DNA from 3 places in the Robertmurraya mesotrionivorans genome. Region 2 is predicted to be linked to each of the others. Evidence: riboswitches for the same ligand, from Rfam matches in the RefSeq annotation. Region 2 holds a riboswitch; each other region holds the start of a gene.

Region 1 (5,252 bases), on a different contig from region 2:
GAGGGAAGGGCAAACGGAAACTCAAGTTTCCAAAATAACTGTCGTTTTGTTGCTCCTGCCATTTGCATATAATGGAAGAGATCTGGAGCAACCTGGCGAAATCCATCCATGGCTGAAATCGTAATTGGAAAGAAACAAACCAGAGTGATAACAATTAATTTTGGTAATAGACCGAAGCCGAACCATATAACAAGAAGTGGAGCAAGTACGATAATGGGTATATTTTGCGATAAAATGAGAAGCGGATATAAAGATTCTTTTAAAAAAGGAATATTATGTAAAATAAAGGCAGTTAACAGACCTACGGTAACTCCAGAAACAAAGCCTAGAAAAATAAGCTGAATGGTGGATGTAAGATGTACAGAGACACTGCTCCAACCATTTATGAGTTCGTTAAAAATTTGTGATGGAGTTGGGAGAAGCCAAGTTGGAACCTGAGTAATTCTTGCGGTGAATTCCCAGCCAATGAATAAAAGGAGGAGAACAAAAATTGGTCTCCACCCTTTTTGTAATTTTTGTATCATGAACGATATTTCTCCGTAAGTGTATCCATTTTTATTCCACCTGGTTGATAAAGAATCTTCACCTGCGAAATAACATTGCTGCTTCCCATTTCAATCATCTTTTCGTTCATTTTCGTAATGACTGCAAAAAGTTCCTGAAGATCACCCTCCATAGTTGTTTCCAAGGGATGAACCTCATACTTTACTCCTGACGCATCAATAATGGCTATTGCTTCATCTACGTAAGGAATCACATTTTCACCGTTTTTTGTCTTAGGGATAATTTGTATACTAACAAGCGCGTTTGCCATATGACCAACTCCTATTGTGGTAAAAATTCATTAGTAAAGGCTTTTTCTGCATCTAACTCTGATTCTAGTAACCCATTTTCAAGCATCCAAGAAGCATAGTTTTCCCATACTTCTAAACGTTGCTGACCCCATTGGTCTGCATCGTCTTGATATTTGGTTGCAAGCCATTCCTGACTTTTCTTAACAAGCTCTGCGTCAAGCTCAGGAGCAGCTTTGATTAGGACGTCCGCCGCATCGGAAGGATTGTCGATAGCAAATTCATAGCCTTTTGAAGCCGCTTTAACAAAAGCTTTTACTGTTTCTGGATCGTTGTTAATCATGTTTTCACTAGTTGTTAACACAGGTGTATAGTAGTCTAGCTTTTCGGAGTAATCGGTTAAGTAGACCATATTTATGTCTTCTCCTCGTAATTCCGCTTCCACGCCTGTCCAACCGTAGTATATCCATGCAAAGTCAATATCACGTTCAACAGCGGTAAAGAAGTCTGCATCGCCTATGTTTACAATATTCACCTTTTCTACATCTGCTTGTTCCTGCTTCATAAGTGAGTCGATGACGGATTCTTCAACAGGTGAACCCCAACCACCATATGTTTTTCCTTCAAAATCCTTAGGAGATTGAATATTTTTAGATGCCGGTGATGCGAAACCAGATGTGTTGTGTTGAATGACCGCAGCTATAGAAACAAGCGGTACCCCTTGTACTCTAGCCTGTGTAATGCCCTCTTGATAACCTACACCAAAGTCTGCTTTCTCAGAAGCAACAAGTTGGTCAGCACCAGCCTCTCCAGGCATCTGAATGGTCACATCAAGACCTTCCACTTCAAAAAAGCCTTTTTCTTTTGCGACATATAGCCCTGTGTGATTTGTATTTGGAGTCCAATCAAGAACGACAGTCACTTTTTTTAATTCAGCACTTGATTCCTCCTTTTCTGTTTGTTGTTCATTTGTTCCTGAACATCCTGCGAGTAATACAGAAGCTGCTAATGCAGCTATCCATTTTGTCATTACTTTCTCCTCCAATGGTATAAGTAGGAATATGAACTGGACTTATAGACGTCAAAAAACGCCGCAGTTTTTGAACCGGGCGCATATATTTAAACAAGTTTATTGTTTAAAGAATATGTTCCCTACGCTGGTATCATCCAGATCAGGTTCAAAGGGTCAGCATCAATTGGATGCACTCTCAACCGGTCTTCAACCGGTCCCCCTACAATTCTTACCTATTTAGTTTGATTTCTATCTCATTATAGCAGAAATTATTTTCTTGAAAAGGAAGAACTTTCTTGAATAGATGAACATAATGATATGTTTGTTATCGCTTTTGTAAAGAACACATTGCAAACTTCATACAGTCACGATAAGATTGAAGTTATGGATGAATTTGTGTAAGGAAAGAAAGGAATTTCTATAATGGCAAAAAATTTTAAAGATGATGTACAATCGCGTCGCACATTTGCGATCATTTCCCACCCGGATGCTGGGAAAACGACATTAACAGAAAAGTTATTGTTATTTGGTGGTGCAATTCGTGATGCGGGAACAGTTAAAGGAAAGAAAACGGGTAAGTTTGCAACGAGCGATTGGATGGAAATTGAAAAACAACGTGGTATTTCCGTTACGTCGAGTGTGATGCAATTTGATTATAATGACTGTCGAGTGAATATTCTTGATACACCAGGTCACCAAGACTTCAGTGAAGATACGTATCGTACTCTTACAGCTGTTGATAGTGCGGTCATGATTATCGATTCAGCAAAAGGGATTGAGGAGCAAACCTTAAAGCTATTTAAAGTGTGTCGAATGAGAGGTATTCCGATTTTTACCTTTATCAATAAGCTTGATCGTCAGGGGAAGTCTCCATTAGAACTATTAGCTGAGCTAGAAGAGGTTATGGGAATAGAATCATATCCGATGAACTGGCCGATCGGTATGGGGAAAGAATTTCTCGGTATATATGACCGTTTCTACAAGCGAATCGAACAATTCCGTGTGGAAGAGGAAGAACGATTTGTTCCGTTAAATGAAGATGGAGAAATCGAGGGAGATCATAAACTAAAGCAATACTCCTTGTATGACCAAACGTTGGAGGAAATTATGCTTTTAAATGAAGCGGGAAATGAATTTTCTCGTGAAAGAATAGCAAATGGGGAACTAACACCTGTATTCTTCGGTAGCGCCCTAGCGAACTTTGGTGTTCAAACTTTTCTAGAAACATATCTTCAATTTGCTCCTGCACCTCAAGCTCGGGAATCTACAGAAGGGGAAATTGATCCGTTATCAGAGGATTTCTCAGGCTTTATTTTTAAGATTCAAGCAAATATGAATCCTGCTCACAGGGACAGAATTGCATTTTTACGTGTTTGTTCAGGAAAATTTGAAAGAGGGATGACAGTCAATATTCCACGCTTAGGAAAGTCAATGAAGCTTTCTCAATCAACACAGTTTATGGCTGATGACAGAAACACGGTTGATGAAGCGGTTAGTGGAGATATTATTGGTTTGTACGATCCAGGTACGTACCAAATTGGAGATACATTGACAGTTGGGAAAAACAACTTTCAATACGAAAAGCTTCCACAATTTACTCCTGAACTCTTTGTTCGAGTTTCTGCTAAAAACGTAATGAAGCAAAAGTCTTTTCATAAAGGAATTCAGCAGCTTGTTCAGGAAGGTGCCATTCAGCTCTTCCGTACGGTTCGAACAGATGATTATTTGTTAGGGGCCGTTGGTCAACTCCAATTTGAGGTGTTTGAGCATAGGATGAGAAACGAGTACAATGCAGAAGTATTAATGGAAAGATTAGGTTCAAAAATCGTCCGTTGGGTTGAAAATGAAGAAATTAATGAAAATCTTTCTAGCAGTCGAAGCCTATTAGTAAAGGATCGCTATGATAAGAAAGTATTTCTTTTCGAAAACGATTTTGCTCTTCGCTGGTTCCAAGAAAAAAATCCAGACATTACACTTTATAATCCTATGGATGATTACCAATAAGTACCTAGAAGTCCTCGTGTTTTGAGGGCTTCTTTTTTCTAGGAAAAAACTCTGCTTTTGGTATAATAGTATTGATTCTTAAGACCTGGAGGAGCTTCTATGAAAAAATGTACCGAATGCGGAGTTAGTTACAAAATTGATACCTCAGGGTACTTATTTATCGAGGGGATGAATAATGAGAATACTTTTACTGAGTATGAATACTCTTCGTTTCAAGAATTAGAAGACCATTTAAATACACTGACTATAGATCTGAAAAATCGTCCGGAAGTAAAAGCAGCTTTATCGAGTGAAAGGGTAAAGCCAATATTATTGACGTCTTTACCTGTTTTATTAGAGAGAGTAAAAAATCGGGAGATTGTTCAAGTAATTCAAACTGGGGAGTTAATTGGACATATACAACCAATCATCGATTTACAGAACAACCAATTATTTGCATTTGAATCTCTTTTACGTACGAATGGCATGAACCAAATGCCACCAGGACAGCTATTTCAGGTGGCAGAAAAAACAGGGCTACTATCGATGCTCGACCAAAGGGCAAGAGAGGTGGCCATACAGACTCGTAGAAAGTATATAAAAAAAGGGGTCAAAAGCTTTATTAATTTTTTGCCATCGACCATTTATAATCCGGAATTTTGTCTACAGCATACCTTTCATCTAGTTAATAGATATGGAATTGATCCAACAGATTTAGTGTTTGAGGTTGTAGAGACAGAGAAAATCGAAGATGTTGAACATTTGCAAAAGGTGTTTATCACTTACAAAAAACAGGGGATGAAGGTAGCCCTTGATGATGTAGGCTCAGGCTTTTCTACAATAGACATGCTAGAACTGCTACATCCCGATTATGTAAAAATTGACCGAAGCTATATTGACCACTGCGATCAAGATAGGCAGAAACAAAAGTTTTTAAGGGAAGTTCAACTAGTTGCACAAGACCTAAACATTCAAGTTCTGGCAGAAGGAATTGAAAGAATGGAAGAACTAGAGTTGTGTAGAGACCTCGGGATGAACCTAGCTCAAGGGTATTTTATTGGAAAACCAAAAGCAGGGGATCAATATCTAAATCTACAACTATAAGAATACTTTTTATGTAAGCTTCTCCAATAATGGGGAAGCTTTTTTAGCAGAGAGTTTGAATACAGCGCTTATTTGCATACGATATTGTGCTTCTTTATAATATGGGGCATAAAAGCTTTCAGTCGGCTGAATCTGTTAGGGTTTGAGAGGAGTTAGCAATCGAATGAAGATTAGCGAATATGCTATAAAAAGACCAGTTTTTACAATTGTCACAATGTTCTTAGTGCTGATTCTAGGAATCGTTTCGGTAGTGAATATCCCTTTAAAGCTAATACCGGAGATAAAACCTCCTGTAGGTGTGGTAGTAACGAATTATCCAGGTGCAAGTCCTGAGGAGATTGTAGAAAAAATAACAAAACCAC
Region 2 (5,252 bases):
CATTTCTATTTTCAAACAGGAAACAAAGGAACATTCCATACGGATTTGGAACCACCAGCTTGTTCGATATGCTGGATATGATACACAGCACGGATTGATTGGAGACCCTCACTCTATTCCATTTACAAAGGTGTGTGAAGAGCTAGGGTGGGAGGGGAACCATACAAATTTTGACCTTTTACCTCTAGTGGTTCAAGTAAATCATGAAAAACCAAATTGGAAAACTATCCCTCCGAGTCTAGTTCTTGAGGTCAATCTTTCACATCCGGAATATGAATGGTTTGAAGAACTAGAATTAAAGTGGTATGGTGTACCGATGATTGCTGATATGCGTCTTGAAATTGGTGGAATACAATACACGGCTGCCCCTTTTAATGGCTGGTATATGGGAACAGAAATAGGGGCTAGAAATTTAGCGGATGAAGACCGATATAATGTGTTGCCTTTAGTTGCTGATCACATGAAATTAGATTTGTCTAGAAATAGTAGTCTTTGGAAGGATCGAGCGCTACTTGAAGTGAATCGAGCGGTTCTATATTCCTATAAAAAGGCTGGAGTAAGTATTGTTGACCATCATACCGCTGCGGCTCAGTTTAAGTTGTTTGAAGAAAGAGAGAAAGAAAAAAGCCGGAAATTAACAGGCAATTGGACTTGGTTGATACCCCCTGTTTCTCCCGCATTAACCCATATTTTTCACCAGCAATATGACAATAGCATTCAATTGCCAAATTATTTTTATCAAGTGGCTCCTTACGAAAAGAAATAGATTTTGTCTATTTCTTTTTAATTAAAATAAAACGCTTCCATATCAAAAGAACTATTGTTAATATAGGTATAAAGTACAACCTATAAATGGGGGAGCAATCATGAATATCACTGTTCGAAAAAAAATTATAGGTAGTTTTGTTATTGTTTTATTCATGTTAGTAGTTGTAGCAAGTGCTGGGATTTTTCAACTTTATTCAGTAAACAATACGTATCAATCATTCTTAAAAGAAGAAGTAGGTCAAAAGCTAGAAGTGAAAAATCTCCAAGAGCAAATGATTAGAAAATCAGCAGCCGTTCGGAGCTTCCTACTCACTGGAGAAGCTGACTATATTACAGAATACGATGAGGCAGTAAAGAGCTTTGATAACTCTATGAAGAAATTAAAAACAACAATCACTGATAAGGAGTTATTAAATACGTTAACTGCTCTTGAGGAAATGTCAAAAAATGATTCGAAGTTTGCTCAAGACCAAATACAAATGAAGAAAGACAATGATGAATTAGGTTATTTAATTCTAGCAAAATCAACTGCACAAACGTTAGGTATGCAGTTTAATGCAAAAGTAAATGAACTTCTATCTATTCAGGAAAAACATTTAGACCATGCGAGTAGCTTGACCACAAAAAAAATAGATGGAATTGTCACAATAATGATTGTAATAAGTGTATCTGCGATTCTTGTGGCATTAGCACTAGCGACAATTATAAGTCTACAGATTGCAAAACCAATTGTTTATGCATCTAAAGCTATTGAGAAGGTTGCGAGCGGAGACCTTTCTATTGATGAGATACAAGTGAAAAATAAAGATGAAATAGGGGCAATGATACAGTCTGTCAACTTAATGGTTTCTGGATTAAGAGAAGTAGTTGTTCAAGTTAGAGATTCATCAGCTCAAGTTGCAGCTAGTAGTGAACAACTAAGTACAAGTGCGCAGGACAGTACTCAAGCAAGTGAACAAATTTCTCATATTGTTGAACAAAACTCAGAGGGTATGGATCTGCAACTACAACATTTAACCAAAATTCACACATTGATTGAAGAGATGTCTAGCAATATAAATTTAATTACAAAAAGTAGTGAAAAAATGCTCGTCACAGCTGATAATACGTTTCAAGTTACAGATCAAGGAGCATTATCTATCGAAAAAGTTGTTAACCAAATGAATCTTATCAATGATGGAGTTTTGAATGCTTCAGAAATCATTCGTCAGTTAGGGAGACGCTCGAATGAAATTACTTCTATCCTTAATATGATTACCACTGTTGCAGATCAGACGAATTTGCTAGCCTTAAATGCCGCAATTGAAGCTGCAAGAGCAGGTGAACATGGCAAGGGATTTGCTGTAGTTGCTGACGAAGTAAGAAAGCTCGCGGAGGAATCAAAAAAATCAGCCGATCAAATTACAAAAATGATTTCTTATATCCAATCTGAGACGGATCTAGCCGTTTCAGCAATGGAAGAACAGTCTCACAAAGTATCTGAAGGATTCGAATATAGTCAGGATGCAAAGAAAGCGTTTGCTCTTATTGGAGAGTCAATGGGAGACGTAATTGAAAAGGTATCAGACGTTTCATGTGCCATCGAGCTACTAAGTATGCATAGTTCAAATGTCGTACAAGCAATTGACGATGTAAAAGGAATCGCAGAAGAAAGCGTTGCAACAACTAGAGAAGTAGCAGCCGGAACAGAAGAAAACGTTGCTACCCTCCAAGAAGTAACCGCAAGTGCTCAAGACCTATCAGGAATGGCCGAAACCTTACAACAGCTAGTTCGCCGATTTAAAATATAAACATGAAAAGCATCTAGTTCCAACTAGATGCTTTTCTATTTAATTTTATATGATATAATGAAAACGAAATTATAACTACATACGAAGAAACCACAAGGGGAGCGTCATGCTGAGAGTGAACGTTTGTTCTGACCCTTTGAACCTGTTAGATAATTCTAGCGCAGGGATGTGGACTGACTGAATTTTTCGTGCAATCATGTCTATCTACGCTCTCCTTGAGGTTTCCAAAAAGGGGAGATTTTTTATATGGGAAACAAACGATTAATCATGATGATTGAAGCATCTTTTTTTGCAGCCTTTGCATTAATTCTAGACCTTCTTCCATCGATCAAGCTATCGCCTAATATTTCCATTTCATTTGCGATGCTACCTATTTTAATTATTGCCTTTAGATGGGGATTCGTTGCTGCAACCGCTTCTGGCTTTTTATGGGGACTATTACAAATTGCCATGGGTGATGCCTATATTCTAACTCCGCTACAGGGCTTCATTGAGTATTTTCTGGCCTTTGCGTTTATTGGATTTGCAGGTTTCTTTATGAAAAAAATTCAGGTAGCACTTACTGAAAATAAAAAGAAAGCCCTTCAATGGATGATAGTTGCCACATTCGTCGGAAGTGCGGCTCGTTATTTTTGGCATTTTATCGCGGGATTTTTATTCTGGGGAGAATATGCACCGGATGGGATGTCTCCATTCTTATTTTCACTAGGCGTGAATGGTGGTACAATGATTGGGGCAGCCATCTATTGTTCCGTTATTTTATTCTTATTAGTGTCTAGCTCACCAAGATTTCTTCTCCACAAAAGGGTTTCCTCTTCAGAGACCATGAAAAAAATATCGTAATCTAACACTCGTCCAATGTTTTGGACGAGTTTTTTGTATGGTTTTTCCTCAATGAGACAAACTATCCCAAGAACTAACATTAAAATGGAGGATTTTATGAAAAAAACTTCATTTATCATTTTTTTGGTCATCTTTACACTGTTCCCTCATCATGGGCATGGCCAGGAAGTGAAAAAGGCAGCTATTATTATTGACGATTTTGGCGGTGGTGTGGGAGGTGTAAAGGATTTTCTAGAAGGTGATGTGAGAATAACGGCGGCTATTATGCCTTTTAATGAACTTTCTAAAAAGCATGCAGAATGGGCATATGAAAATGGCTTAGAGATTATGGTACATTTGCCTATGCAGCCAAAAAAGGGAAAGGCCTCTTGGTTAGGGCCGAAGCCAATAACGAATGACTTATCAAAGGAAGAAGTAAGAAAGAGAGTCATTGATGCTATCGATAGTGTTCCTCATGCTATGGGATTAAATAATCATATGGGCTCGCTTGTCGTTGAAAATGAGGAGATTGTCAGAATTATTGTCGAAGTAGCAAAGGAAAAGCAGCTATATATTGTAGATAGTGCAACAAGTCCAAAATCAAAATTTGAGGAAATCACTGAGGAATTAAATGTACCTTTTATTAAGCGAGACGTGTTTTTGGATGATATCTGTTCTGTGAATCAGGTCAAAAAACAAATGCTTATCCTTGCAAGGATTGCGGAGAGCAGGGGAACCGCTGTTGCAATTGGACATGTTGGTACATCAGGTAAGGTATGCTCGTTAGGTGTTACTGAGTCAATGACTGAATTTAAGCAGAAGCATATAAAGGTCGTCCCGGTATCCGAACTGTTATCTGATTCCATTCGATCAAAGTATTTTCATCTATATTAAAATTGGCTGTCCAGTGGGTGGGATCCTCCCATTCATTGGACAGCCTTGTTTTTTATTGATACATGCTTGGAACTTGATTAAGTTCAACATTCACATCGTCTGAAGTATACAAAAGTATGGATACGGAACCCCCTCTCACTTTTGAACGTATTAAGATAGGATGCTTATAGTTGTTCATAAAAACAAAGTCAGGCCCATACCAACTGACTGTTGCATCGCGACCTGGAGGAACATAAGGGACACGTTTGGAGTGAGAATATCGTTTCACGATTTTTAACCCTGCTCGATCCACAGCATTAAAGAGTGTAGAAGACACTTGGCAAATACCTCCGCCGACCCCCTCAGAAAGCTCACCTCGAACAATAATAGGAGCTGGCGTATATCCACGTTCTTTTGTCCGTTGACCAACCACCTCATTGAACGAAAAGGTCTGACCTGGAAATAGGACGTAGTTATTTATCGCTTCGGATGATATTCTTATATTATTTGTTCTTGAGGTATTGTAGCTATTGAAATAAGTGACATAATATCCGATCGCTTGTTGTCGAATTCTTGACAATAACTCACTATCTACCTCTGGGAAAATGGATTTTTTAGGTACTTTAAGCGTTTTAGCACCTTTACTATAAAAATAGGAGTGATATAGGGTATGAAATGCTCTCTTATCGAGTTGATATCCCAGCTGCTCTGGCTGTAAATTTCCATGTTCATCAAGAAAAGCATTTTTCGGCTCTATGTATACTTGTTGGGAAAGTTCAGCAGTTAAGATGTCAAGATGATGCAAGTCCATAAGAGGAGTATTGGGAAGAGGAAAAACTAGTTCTTCACGATCTACACTCATTATGGGTTGATCATTATCAATCAATGTAAGTACATCGTGATTGGCTGGTTGTTGAATAAGCATGAGAATAGATAAAAGTCCAGTTAATTTCAATCGTATCATCCTTCCACTTAGGTACCATGAGTATTATTCCAAGT
Region 3 (5,252 bases), on a different contig from region 2:
AAATTACATATGACCGTTGTGGTTACCGGAAAAGACGATGTTGTTTCTGATGGTGAAGAATCGATTATTATTTCAAACGGGCATCCCCTTCTAACAAAAGTAACTGGGACTGGTTGCTTATTTTCATCAGTCGTAGGAGCGTTTGTAAGTGTTGAAACTAATCATTTACTAGCGGCTGCAGGAGCCTCAGCCTTTTATGGAGCAGTTGCTGAGCGTGCAGTTTTAGCGACAGGAGACCATCATGTAGGCACTTTCCAGATGGAATTTCTTAACCAACTTATGCTCACTTCATCCTCTGATGTGGTAGACCTTGCCAAAGTGTATTCAAAAGTCACAACCATATAAGGAGCATAGGGAAAATGGAATTTCTAAAACTGTATTTTATTATGGGCAGTCAAGATTGCATGGATCGAACACCTGAAGAAACGTTAGCTTTAGCGATTGAAGGTGGAATAACGTGCTTTCAATACCGAGAAAAAGGGAGCAATTCTCTTGGAGAGATAGAGAAGTACGAGCTTGGAAAAAAACTACGAGAACTCTGCGCGAAACATAGGATACCATTTATCGTCAATGATGATTTACCACTCGCTATTGCTCTTGATGCTGATGGAGTTCATGTTGGCCAGGACGATGAAAATGCAAAATATGTGAGAGAGACAATCGGTCCTAACAAAATTCTTGGTGTATCAACTCATACGGTTGAAGAGGGACTTCAAGCTGTTCGAGACGGAGCTGATTACTTAGGAATTGGACCGATGTATCCTACGATTTCAAAAGAGGATACCGAAAAACAACAAAACTTGGATATCTTTTCTGAATTTCGTAACGCAGGAATCTCTCTGCCTCTTGTTGCGATTGGTGGAATTAATTCTGTCAACGGAGAAACCGTTATGAAAGCAGGAGCAAATGGCCTAGCGATCATTTCCGATATTTGTCGAACCAGTCATATCCAACAGCATACCAAGCTTTTACGTAGATTAGTTGATGAATTTTAGTCAAAGAGAGGTCATTCACTATGGTAAATAAGGCATTAACCATTGCAGGTTCAGATAGTGGTGGAGGGGCTGGCATACAGGCCGATCTGAAGACATTTCAAGAACTAGATGTGTACGGAATGTCAGTGATAACAGCTGTAACCGCACAAAACACAACAGGGGTACAAGGTGTCTATAGTGTTCTTTTGGAAGGAATTAAAGAACAACTCCAATCGATTGCTGAAGATTTGCGTCCAGATGCGATCAAAACCGGGATGTTATTTAACAGTGACACCATTGAGGCGGTTGCGAGATTTATAGAATTTTATGAGATGAAACACATCGTCGTAGATCCGGTGATGATTGCAAAAGGTGGAGCTTCACTTTTACAAAACGAAGCAGTAAAAGCATTAAAAGAAAAATTACTGCCACTCGCGACTATCGTTACTCCAAATATTCCCGAAGCAGAGGTGCTTACAGGAATAAAAATTGAGACGATGGATGACCGAAAGCAAGCAGCAAAATTGCTTCATGTCATGGGTGCTGAATCTGTCATGATTAAGGGCGGCCATGATCAAGGAAGTGAAGAAATGATTGATCTTTTATATGATGGACAGCAATTTCACACCTTTACTTCGAGTCGTATTTCCACAAAAAATACTCATGGCACAGGCTGTACCTTTTCCGCTGCGATAACCGCACAACTCGCAAAAGGAAGCCCGGTTGTTCAAGCGGTGCAAGTGGCAAAAGACTTTATACAGGCAGCCATTGAGGATGATCTAAACATTGGATCCGGTCACGGTCCAACCAATCATTGGGCTTACAAACGAAATAAAGCAAAAATCGGAATCAAATAAAATACAAAATTAGCTAGGGGTGCCTTAAGGCTGAGAGGAAACTTTCCAACCCTTGAACCTGATTTGGTTAGAACCAACGTAGGGAAGCAATCATTTTGCGTGAGCTCTATTATGAGGAAGAGCTCCATGTAAGAATGTGAAGACTTGCCAAGATTGGTAAGTCTTTTTTGTTATCCAAAACAAACCTATAGGAGGAACCACAATGACCGACTTATTAACGATTGGAAACACACAGCTACATAACCGTCTACTAACAGGAACAGGCAAATTTTATAATCACAAGCTAATGAAAGAAGCACTAACTCAATCCGGTTCACAGGTTGTTACTGTCGCTTTAAGACGAGTCGACTTGAATGCTACTGGAGAAGAGAACATTCTAGAAGACATTCCTAAAGACATGATTTTACTTCCGAACACATCGGGAGCAAGAACCGCAGACGAAGCGGTTCGAATTGCACGACTTGCAAGAGCAGCCGGTATGGGTAATTGGATTAAAATCGAAGTCATTTCCGACCAAAAGTACTTGCTTCCCGACAATTACGAAACGGCTAAGGCAACTGACATCCTAGCGAATGAAGGGTTTGTCGTTCTACCTTATATGAGCCCTGACTTAATGGCAGCAAAAGCGATGCAAAATGCTGGAGCAGCAGCCATCATGCCACTTGGATCTCCGATCGGTTCAAATCGAGGAATTCGGACGAAGGAACTGATCCAAATTTTAATAGAAGAAATAGAGCTTCCAATCATTGTTGATGCAGGAATCGGAAAGCCATCTGAAGCAGCCGAAGCGATGGAAATGGGGGCAGCCGCTGTACTGGTAAATACAGCCATTTCTACAGCAAAGGATCCCGTTGAAATGGCCATCGCCTTTGATCTAGCAGTCAAGGCTGGAAGGAAAGCCTACCTAAGTGGAGTAGGACCGACGACAACGACAGCACAAGCGTCATCTCCATTAACAGGATTTTTAGGGTAGGTGAGTGAAATGTCATTTTATGATGAATATGTAAAAATAAAAAATTACCCATTTGACGACTTTTTTTCCTCCATCACCACTCAAGACGTAAAAAAGGTTTTGCAAAAAGAGAGACTTCATACAGAAGACTTTTTAATTCTTTTATCTCCAGCAGCTGAAAATTGTTTAGAAGAAATGGCACAAATCGCTCATAACCGTACCGTACAGCATTTTGGACGTACGATTCAATTATACGCACCACTATATTTAACCGATTATTGTGTGAACAAATGTACGTACTGCAGCTTTAGTATCGATAACGACTTTCCACGTAGAAAACTGACATTGTCTGAAATTGAAGAAGAATCGAAGGCGCTTGTCAAAATGGGTTTACGCCATATTATCCTGCTAACGGGAGAATCTCGCCTACATTCCTCAGTCGATTATTTGTGTGAAACGATTGATGTGATGAAAAAGTATTTTTCTTCTTTATCCATTGAGATACAGCCATTAGACACTGAAGAGTACCGAACACTTGTTGCTCGTGGTATTGATGGATTAACCGTATATCAAGAGGTGTACAACGAAGAAATCTATAAAGAGCATCACTTAAAGGGACCGAAACGGAATTATCGCTATCGACTAGATGCACCAGAAAGAGGTGCTCAAGCTGGCATGAGATCCGTCAATATCGGAGCACTACTAGGAATGGATGAGTGGAGAAAGGAAGTCTTTTTCACTGGACTTCATGGTCATTATTTACAAAGAAATTATCTTGAAACGGATATTGCTCTATCATTTCCTCGAATTCGGCCAAACCTTGGTGGCTTTCAACCAAAGGTTGATGTAACAGATAAAAATTTGGTTCAAGCAATGCTAGCATCCCGTTTATTTTTACCACGTGCAGGTATGACTCTATCAACGAGAGAAAGCGCGGATCTAAGACGTCACTTACTTCCATTGGGAGTGACCAAAATGTCTGCCGCCTCATCAACCGTTGTTGGGGGCTATGCCAATAAAGAACACACACATAGCCAATTTGAAATATCGGACAAAAGAAGTGTGGCTGAGGTAAAGGAATCATTAAGAGAACTTGGCTACCAACCTGTCGTAAAAGATTGGGAGATACTGACACATTCATCATAAGGAGAGCCACATCATGCACTATGAAGATATCAAGCAAAGAATTCTCACTTTTATTGAAGATGAAGAAAGAGATTCATTTGATTCATTAGCTTTACAGGTTTTCGCCTATCAGTACGAAAATAATCGTATTTACAGGAAGTTTTGTCGATCAAGAAAGATTAACCCATCGATGGTTGAATCGTATCAGCAAATTCCTCCTGTACCAGTAAGTGCTTTTAAGGAGGCCGACATTGCTTGTACACCGATTGAAGAGGCGGAGACGTATTTTCAAACAAGCGGAACGACAAGTGGAAATCAAGGGAGAAATTTTCACCGTGACTTAGAGGTGTGGACTTCTTCAATGAAAACTCATTTTGAAGAAAATATCATGAAAGACAAGAACCTAGTGAAAATGGCTATACTATTTCCGAATCCAACGGAAATGCCAAATTCCTCTCTGTCACAGTATTTGTATACAGCCATTCGCAACTACGGAACAGAGGAGAGTGTTTATATCGCTAGCAATGGAGCTTATGATTTCGAAAAGCTTGTCTCGTTCATTGAAGAATCTGAACGTACAAACACCCCTGTATATTTGTTAGGGGCTACGTTTTCCTTTATCCATTTTGTTGAGTACACGAAAGACAAAAACCTCCGATTTCAATTACCAAAAGGAAGCCGTTTAATGGATACAGGTGGTTCTAAGGGTCGAGCCATCGAAATGAGTTCAGATCAATTTAAACAAATGGTGGCAGAAGCGTTTAACTTACCCGTTGAGGATTGTGTGAACATGTATGGAATGACTGAACTAAGCTCCCAGTTCTACGATCAAAACGGATCTGGTCGACAAAAAGCCCCTCATTGGGTAAGAACAGTTGTCATCAATCCGGAAAATGGTTTGTGTGTACAAGATGGAGAGCGAGGAATTCTCGTTCATTATGATTTAGCCAACTTCCATTCGGTCCTTGGGGTTATGGCGGAGGACTTGGGGATTGCAGAAAAAGATGGATTTTACTTGTTAGGAAGAAGCGAAGGGGCAGAAGCAAAGGGCTGTTCCCTCGCCGTAGAGCAGTTTCGTAACGGAGTAAGTAAATGGAACTAAAAATTGGTTGTGTCCCAAGCATGATCTCACCATCTTATGAAGAACGTACGTTTGATTCTCTAACACTTCTTGTACCAAAACTTACGTGTGAGGAACTGAAACAAGTCGTTTTACATCTAAGACAGCAGCAACTAAAGCTACAAGCACGGAAAACGAATGACATTATTGACATCCTTGACCAAGCCATTCAACTCTGGCTTGACCCGAACTATCACTATAGAAAACTAGCGGAAGAGCTTCTT

The links. A riboswitch is a leader RNA that binds a small molecule or an ion and turns the genes downstream of it on or off. The one in region 2 is predicted to bind thiamine pyrophosphate.
Region 1: it holds a riboswitch for thiamine pyrophosphate, as region 2 does, so the genes downstream of both, ACRX5O_RS13275 (ABC transporter substrate-binding protein) here and thiT (energy-coupled thiamine transporter ThiT) in region 2, are expected to answer to the same signal.
Region 3: it holds a riboswitch for thiamine pyrophosphate, as region 2 does, so the genes downstream of both, ACRX5O_RS04750 (thiazole synthase) here and thiT (energy-coupled thiamine transporter ThiT) in region 2, are expected to answer to the same signal.

The regions. Positions count from the first base shown of each region.
Region 1 is NZ_JBPCCH010000007.1:98,574-103,825, forward strand. It holds gene ACRX5O_RS13265 (ABC transporter permease) at 1-524, opposite strand, end outside; gene ACRX5O_RS13270 (thiamine-binding protein) at 521-814, opposite strand; gene ACRX5O_RS13275 (ABC transporter substrate-binding protein) at 826-1,821, opposite strand; TPP riboswitch at 1,924-2,035, opposite strand; gene ACRX5O_RS13280 (peptide chain release factor 3) at 2,227-3,807, shown strand; gene ACRX5O_RS13285 (EAL domain-containing protein) at 3,907-4,890, shown strand; gene ACRX5O_RS13290 (efflux RND transporter permease subunit) at 5,054-5,252, shown strand, end outside.
Region 2 is NZ_JBPCCH010000005.1:79,655-84,906, forward strand. It holds gene ACRX5O_RS10720 (nitric oxide synthase oxygenase) at 1-766, shown strand, start outside; gene ACRX5O_RS10725 (methyl-accepting chemotaxis protein) at 867-2,558, shown strand; TPP riboswitch at 2,644-2,742, shown strand; gene thiT (energy-coupled thiamine transporter ThiT) at 2,805-3,401, shown strand; gene ACRX5O_RS10735 (divergent polysaccharide deacetylase family protein) at 3,498-4,274, shown strand; gene ACRX5O_RS10740 (VanW family protein) at 4,327-5,217, opposite strand.
Region 3 is NZ_JBPCCH010000002.1:130,702-135,953, reverse strand. It holds gene thiM (hydroxyethylthiazole kinase) at 1-345, shown strand, start outside; gene thiE (thiamine phosphate synthase) at 360-995, shown strand; gene thiD (bifunctional hydroxymethylpyrimidine kinase/phosphomethylpyrimidine kinase) at 1,016-1,831, shown strand; TPP riboswitch at 1,837-1,933, shown strand; gene ACRX5O_RS04750 (thiazole synthase) at 2,034-2,804, shown strand; gene thiH (2-iminoacetate synthase ThiH) at 2,814-3,929, shown strand; gene ACRX5O_RS04740 (LuxE/PaaK family acyltransferase) at 3,943-5,010, shown strand; gene ACRX5O_RS04735 (acyl-CoA reductase) at 5,001-5,252, shown strand, end outside.